Regions from separate parts of the Ferrimonas sp. YFM genome, predicted to be linked through region 3. Evidence: predicted binding sites of a transcription regulator. Region 3 holds the regulator's gene; each other region holds the start of a gene.
What was found. The regulator LexA, encoded in region 3, represses DNA repair genes until DNA is damaged. The targets are predictions, from matches to a motif close to TACTGTATNNNNATACAGTA.

Region 1: QUE41_RS13980 (YebG family protein) is a predicted target of LexA. The motif match lies at 1,096-1,115, and genes of this name have one in related genera.
Region 2: imuA (translesion DNA synthesis-associated protein ImuA) is a predicted target of LexA. The motif match lies at 1,138-1,157, and genes of this name have one in related genera.

What each region holds. Positions count from the first base shown of each region.
Region 1 is NZ_AP027368.1:2,998,923-3,001,183, forward strand. It holds gene tamB (autotransporter assembly complex protein TamB) at 1-145, shown strand, start outside; gene QUE41_RS13975 (hypothetical protein) at 285-614, shown strand; gene QUE41_RS13980 (YebG family protein) at 762-1,052, opposite strand; gene QUE41_RS13985 (response regulator) at 1,296-1,970, shown strand; gene QUE41_RS13990 (ATP-binding protein) at 1,961-2,261, shown strand, end outside.
Region 2 is NZ_AP027368.1:2,613,221-2,615,481, forward strand. It holds gene QUE41_RS12140 (Y-family DNA polymerase) at 1-454, opposite strand, end outside; gene imuA (translesion DNA synthesis-associated protein ImuA) at 454-1,119, opposite strand; gene QUE41_RS12150 (MGMT family protein) at 1,282-1,635, shown strand; gene QUE41_RS12155 (DUF3108 domain-containing protein) at 1,659-2,261, shown strand, end outside.
Region 3 is NZ_AP027368.1:176,678-178,938, forward strand. It holds gene plsB (glycerol-3-phosphate 1-O-acyltransferase PlsB) at 1-361, opposite strand, end outside; gene lexA (transcriptional repressor LexA) at 573-1,193, shown strand; gene QUE41_RS00850 (SulA-like leucine-rich domain-containing protein) at 1,193-1,642, shown strand; partial or broken gene coxB (cytochrome c oxidase subunit II) at 2,030-2,261, shown strand, end outside.

The sequences.
Region 1 (2,261 bases), 1.8 Mb from region 3:
CTTCCTCAAATACGGGGTCAACATCTTTGAGCCCATCACCGAGGTCACGGTGCGCTACTACCTGCAAAACCGCTTGTGGATCGAGGGGATCAACAACACCCTCAAAGACTCTCTGGATATCTACTACAGCTTCGACATCGAGTAACCGACTGAATATCAGCGGAAAGTAAATATTACTTTAGAGGTAGTTAATAAACCCGTTACTATGAGACAGGTCGCAGATTAACTGACTGAATACGTAGGACAATAGAGGCCGAATTCCATTTGTTGTACCGGAGGCCCCAATGTGGTGGCGAATTTTGCTGATCATCCTTGCCTACCTGGTGCTGGGCGCCCACTTCCTGCGCTACGGCAACGCCCTGGTCGCGGTGCCCGTGGCCCTGCTTCCGGCCCTGTTGCTCACCCGCCGTCCCTGGTCCGTACTGGTGGTCCAAGTGGGTCTGGTGCTCTCCACCCTGCTGGTGTGGCTGCCCACCACCCACAGGCTGATCTCCATGCGCATCGCCTTCGAGCAACCCTGGATGCGAATGGCGGTAATTCTGGGTGCGGTGATGCTGTGTAACCTGTTGATCGCCTGGGGCGCCAACGGCATCAGAGCAAAATTCCAGCGATAACTGGCGACAAAATACCCCCTAGGGGGTAATCAGGCCTTTAGACCAAAGTGGTAAAATAGCGACACTCGCCAGCAAATGGGCAGAGTATCATCATTATTTTCCTGCAAGGTTTTGCGAACCGGCTCCCTCGAGCCGGTTTTTTTATGCTCAGGCGGCTTTATCCGCAGCCTTGGGGGCGGGTTTCTTTGCGGCGGGCTTGGCGGGGGCTTTCTTCTTACCTTTAAGAATGGTGGCGACCTCCTCCTTATGCTCTGCCAGGTAGAGCGCCAGGGATTCGACCAACTCCTCCTGCTCAACCAGGCCGCTGCCCTGGATCATCGCTTCCAGATCGTCAGCAATGTCCAGCATCTTGTCATAAGCATCGGCTTCCGCTTTACTGGCAAAGGTCATTTTCTCCACTCCATCCCGCTCAACCACGTATTTAACGATGACTGCCATTTCGGCTCCCCCAATCGACTAGTTTTGCGCCAGTCTACCCCAACACTGTATATAAATACAGACCTCTGATCCTTTCCCTTGATGCTGGTCAATTATGGCCCGGTGACATGATGTCTAAGCATCAGATACTCTGTTAGTTTTTCTTTGCTATGTTATGGTTCAGGAAAGATTCAGAGCAAAGGCACTATCCTTAGTGGCACCGGGCAACTGCCCTCCCTTTTCCGCCAACTACCCGAGGTGACAATGAAGATACTGGTGATTGAAGACGATGCCCTGTTGCGCCACCACCTGAAGGTCCGCCTGACCGAGATGGGCAACCAGGTAATGGCCTCGGAGTCTGCCGGAGAGGGGCGTTATCTGGCGGAAAACTACCCGGTAGACATCGCCGTGGTGGACCTTGGCCTGCCGGATCAGGACGGCATCGATCTGATTCAGCACCTGAGAGACAACGGCTTTCGTCAGCCGATTCTGATCCTCACCGCCCGGGATCACTGGAAGGACAAGGTGGCCGGACTCAACGCCGGCGCCGATGACTATCTGGTGAAACCCTTCCAGGTCGAAGAGCTGATCGCCCGCCTCAACGCCCTGGTGCGCCGCAGTGCCGGTTTCGTCAAGCCGGTGATCCAGTGTGAACACCTGACCCTGGACATGGCCGCCAAACAGGCGACCCTGGGTGAAGCCGAGCTGGAGCTGACCGCCTTCGAATACCAGATTCTGGAGTACCTGATGCGCCATCATCAGCAGGTGATCTCCAAGCAGCGCCTGCTGGATATCCTCTATCAGGACAAGGAGGGGGACCCCAACACCATCGAGGTGATGATCTCCCGGGTACGTAAGAAGCTGAGCCAGGGCGGCCTGGAGAACCCCATAGTGACCATTCGTGGTCAGGGCTACAGGTTCAATCTGGTATGCGGCTGATCCCCACCCTGTTCAGTAAACGGCCGCGGCTGCAGCGGCGGCTGATGCTCACCTCTCTGGCGATCATCACCGTCGCCTCCCTGGCGTTGGCCGAGGTGATCAACCAGCAGAAGGTCCAGGACTTCTACGTCAACCAGACCAACGACATCATCGCCCGTCTGCCCTCCATCGCCACCGAGCTGCGCCTGGAAGGGATGCTGCCCAAGAGCAATGAAGCACTGGAGTCTGAGCCCTCAGACCACGCCCGTCGCGCCAGCGATTATCTGCTGATCACCTGCGTCAACGGCATGC
Region 2 (2,261 bases), 2.2 Mb from region 3:
CATCCTCGCCACTGCGAGCCAGCAAGGCCGCCGCCTGCGGTGTGTGCCCCAGCCCCTGGCGGCAGGGCAGCCCCAGGGTCTCCAGGCTCAAATTCAGGGCCGCGCGCCACTGGGCCAGGCCACCAAAGAGCCGCAGCATGCTGCCCGCCTCCAGCAGCAAACGGTCCGGCGGCACCAGCACCACCCGGCCGCTGAACCCATAGGCCCAGGCCCCCAACTCCTCCAGCAGAGGACCGTCGTCGGCCATGGGCTCCAGCAGCCTGAGCTCCGGACACAGGGAGGTGGCCGTAGCCAGGCTCTGCCCCCGGGCCACACCGGCATCCCGGGCCAGACTGTTCAGTTGCAGCACCTGTATGGGTTGTCCTCCCACCAAAGCCAGGGGAGGAGCCTGTTCCAGGGTTCTGGCCTGGTGGTGCAGCTGCAGATCGATAAAGTGCAGACCCAACCACAGCATTACCAGGGTCCCTGCACTAGGGTCGCCCTCCCCTTTGCGGGGAGCGGCCCCCAGCCAGAGGGCGCCAGAGTCACTGGCTGAGACGACTGAGGCCAGCCACCGCGCTGCTTGAGGATCTGCAAATTGTGCCCCCCACGGGTCAGCGACAGCCGAAGGCGCAAACTGACCGGATGGCTCTCCTGCTCCAGCTCCGGAGGCAGGAACACCAGGGCGACGCTCTCCCCCTTCTCCGCCGCCAGCTGCAGTCGCCGCGACTCACTCACCGACAAGGCATCGAGCCAAAGCAGCACCCGCTGGCAGCTGCCGCTGGCCAGGGCCTGCTCCGCCGCCCACAACTGCTCTTTACGATCCAGCTCGGTCAGGCACAGCAGCCGGGACAGGTCCAGCTCCCGACTCCAGGCCGGCGCATAGGGCACAAAGGGCGGGCAGATCAGCAGCAGCCACTGATCCTCCGCCGGGGTGACCAGACTCTGCAGCAACAGGGCCTCACCACTGCCAGGGTGGGCCACCAGCACCTCCACCACCCCTCTGTCCGGCCAGCCCTGGCGGGCCAGGCGCTGGTCCAGGCCGGGAAAGCCTGTGGCGATGCCACACTTATCCTGCTGCCACTGGCTGGCCAGCCACAGGTCATCACGCTTAAGCAGGGAGTCAACGGGTTTCAACATTTTCAGCACCAAACAAAATACTGTACGCATATACAGTATTAATCATCTTGGCTTCAGATCCAAGGGATCTCTGGGAACCAGAAGCGCTTGGGCAAAGTCCTAAAGAAAAGCGCTAAAGAATTCAGTAGACTGGCTGCCCCCAAACAGGAAGGACAAAGACGGATGAGTGAACCCAAGCCCCTGACCGGCGAACAGAGGATCTGGCAGGTGTGCCTGATGATCCCCGAGGGCAAGGTGGTCAGCTATGGGCAACTGGCGGATCTGGCGGGGCTGCCTGGCCGGGCCCGGTTGGCAGGGCGGGCAATGCGCACCGCCCCCAAGGAGATGGCGCTGCCCTGGTACCGGGTACTGGGTGCCGGTGGCAAGATCTCCCTGCCCAAGGACTCCCCGGGCTACCGGGAGCAGCAATACCGTCTGCGCCAAGAGGGGGTGGAGGTCAACGGCAGCCGCATCAACATGAACCGCTATCAATGGCAACCGGATCTCGCTGAGCTGCTTTGGCAACTACCCTTTTAAACAAGCCCTAAGGAGGATTGCCCATGCGAGCCCTACTCACCCTGTTTCTGCTGCTGCAGACCCTGGCTGTTCAGGCCAATCCGCTGCTGCCCTACCGGGCGGACTATCAGGTGTGGCGCGGCGACTCCGAGCTGGGCGAAGGCTACTACCAGCTGGAGCTGTTGGACGATGGCCAGTACCGCCTGGGTTACCAGAGCAAGGTGGGCTTGCTGTTTCTGTCCGATACCCGCACCGAAACCAGCGAATTCAGGATGGTGTCGCAACTGGTGCGCCCCACCCTGTACCGGATGAAACGCTCCGGCACCGGCCCGGATTTCAAATCCTGGATCCGCTTCAACCCTGATCAGGGCCCCATTCAGGCCCAGTACCGGGATGAGAAAGCCACCCTGCCCTGGAGCGAACCCAAGTTCGATCCCCTGAGCTATCAGCAACAGTTGAGGCTGGATGTGGCCGCCGGGAAGACCGAGATGGCCTACCCCATCATCTATAAGGCCAGGGAGAAGGAGTACCGCTACAGGGTGGTGGGTGAGGAGACCCTGACCCTGCCCTTTGGCACCCTGGAGACCATCAAGGTGGAGCGGGATCGGGGGGAAGGCAGCAGCCGTCAGACCTATCTGTGGCTGGCC
Region 3 (2,261 bases):
CCCAGAACAGAGACACCGGCACCACCTGGGCGTCCAGGTCATCATAGGTGCGGTGCAGGCCCAGCAGCTTTTCGAAGCGGGCCATAAAGTCCGCTTTCTTGCGCGTGCCAAACAGGGGGGTGGCGCCGTTGAGCCACACCACCCGGCTCACCTTCTCTCCCTTGACCTCCAGGGGCTCAAGGGGACTGGGCAGGCCGCTGTTCAGACAGGCCTCATGCAGGGCCAGCAGATCAGAGTGGGATTCGTGGGCCATCACGTACACCAGGGGCCGCTTGGGATCGATATCCAGCTCAGAGATGGGGTCCTCGGGCACCAGGCGGGTGGTCACTACCGGCTTCTGCAGCCAGCGTGCACCCTGCATCCAGGGTGAAAGGTAGTCTTGAGTCACCGTTGAGTTCGCTTCTTGTTCTTCAATTGACGTAGATTCTACACCGAAAGCGCTCGGTACGGCAGTGGCTCAGATATTCAGTTGTCTCAAACTGTTCCGGAACTCCTGCCTGCAAATAACTGTTGAATTAATCGCCTACCTGTATATACTCACAGTGGTACTGTATAGATAAACAGGTAGAACTATGAAGCCGTTAACCCCAAGACAGAGCCAGGTGCTGGAGCTTATCCGCAGTCACATGCAGGAGACCGGCATGCCCCCCACCCGGGCCGAGATCGCCAAACGCTTGGGGTTCCGCAGTGCCAATGCCGCCGAGGAGCACCTCAAGGCCCTGGCCCGCAAACAGGTGATTGAGATTGTGCCCGGCACCTCCCGGGGCATCCGCCTGCTGGACAGCGGCCCTGAGCCGGAGCAGCTGGGTCTGCCCCTGATCGGTCAGGTGGCCGCCGGTGAGCCGATCCTGGCTCAACAGCATATCGAGCAGCACTGCCAGATGGATCCGGCCATGTTCCATCCCAGCGCCGACTTCCTGCTGAGGGTGCGCGGCGACTCCATGGTGGACATCGGCATCATGGATGGTGACCTGCTGGCGGTACACAGCCAGAAGGACGCCCGCAATGGCCAGGTGGTGGTGGCCAGAGTTGGAGAGGATGTGACGGTAAAACGCTTCGAACGTAAGGGTAACGTCGTCTATCTGCACGCAGAAAACCAAGAGTATCAACCCATAGTGGTCGACCTGGAGCAGGAGTACATGTGCATCGAGGGGCTGGCAGTGGGGGTGATTCGAAATGGAGGATTGCACTGATGAAAAGCCGCCAGGCAACACAATACCGCCACCCTGGCCTGTGGCAGGGAAGTTGGAATCATGGTGCCAGCCTGAACAAGCTGGAGGATGGCATCGAGACCTTGACCCGGCTCGCGCCGGAACTGGCTGAACTGAGCCGCAAAGAGCGCTGGCTGGTGCTGGTCAATCCGCCCGCCTTCGGCTGGAAGCGGATCCTGAAGGAGGCCGGTGTGGCCATGGATCGCATTTTGCTGGTGCGCTGCCAGGACGAGGTGGAGGGGCAGTGGGCCGTGGAGCAGGCCCTGAGCGGCCGCACCTGTTCTGCGGTGCTGGCCTGGTTGCCCACCATCGCCGCCCGTGACTGGCGACGCCTGGAGCTGGCCAGTCGCCGGGCCGATTGCTGTGGCTATCTGTTCCAGCCTCAACACCATCCCATGACTCCTGCCCTGGTCAGCAACTGGATCCACTGATTTTCGGGAAAAAGGGGGGCTTTAGGCTGTAATTAGCCCCAATCCCGATTTTTGAATCTAATTCGCCCCCTTCCTGCGATAATTCGCTCATTCTTTCATCTGCTTAGACTTATATTCCGACTTGGCCGGCATATAAGGTATTTCCTCTGTTTTGCCCTTCCATTGTTTCATTGAGTGCTATTCTTGATCTTGATCAAATGAGTTTGTCTCATTAGGTTAGGAAAAGACACGATCGCAGAATCGTGTGCGGCGGAGTGACTCCGGATTAAGCGGTTCCGCGGTATGCCCAAACCTATTGAGGGGGAGGGGAGCTTCATAGGGCTGTGAATTACTGTGCTGGCTCTCTTCTGGATATTGCAGGTTGCAATACACAGAGGAGCAGTATTTGTGAGACGTTACTTTTCGTTGGTGATCGGCCTGGTGCTGATGCCAACCCTGGCGCTGGCCACGGAATCAGACTACAACCTGACCCCCGGGGTGACCGCCATCAGCGAGCAGGTCTACGGCCTGCATATGACCATCTTCTACATCTGCTGTGCCATTGCGGCGGTGGTGTTCGGCATCATGCTTTACTCGCTGATCCGACACCGCAAGTCCAAGGGGGCAGTGCCTGCCAATT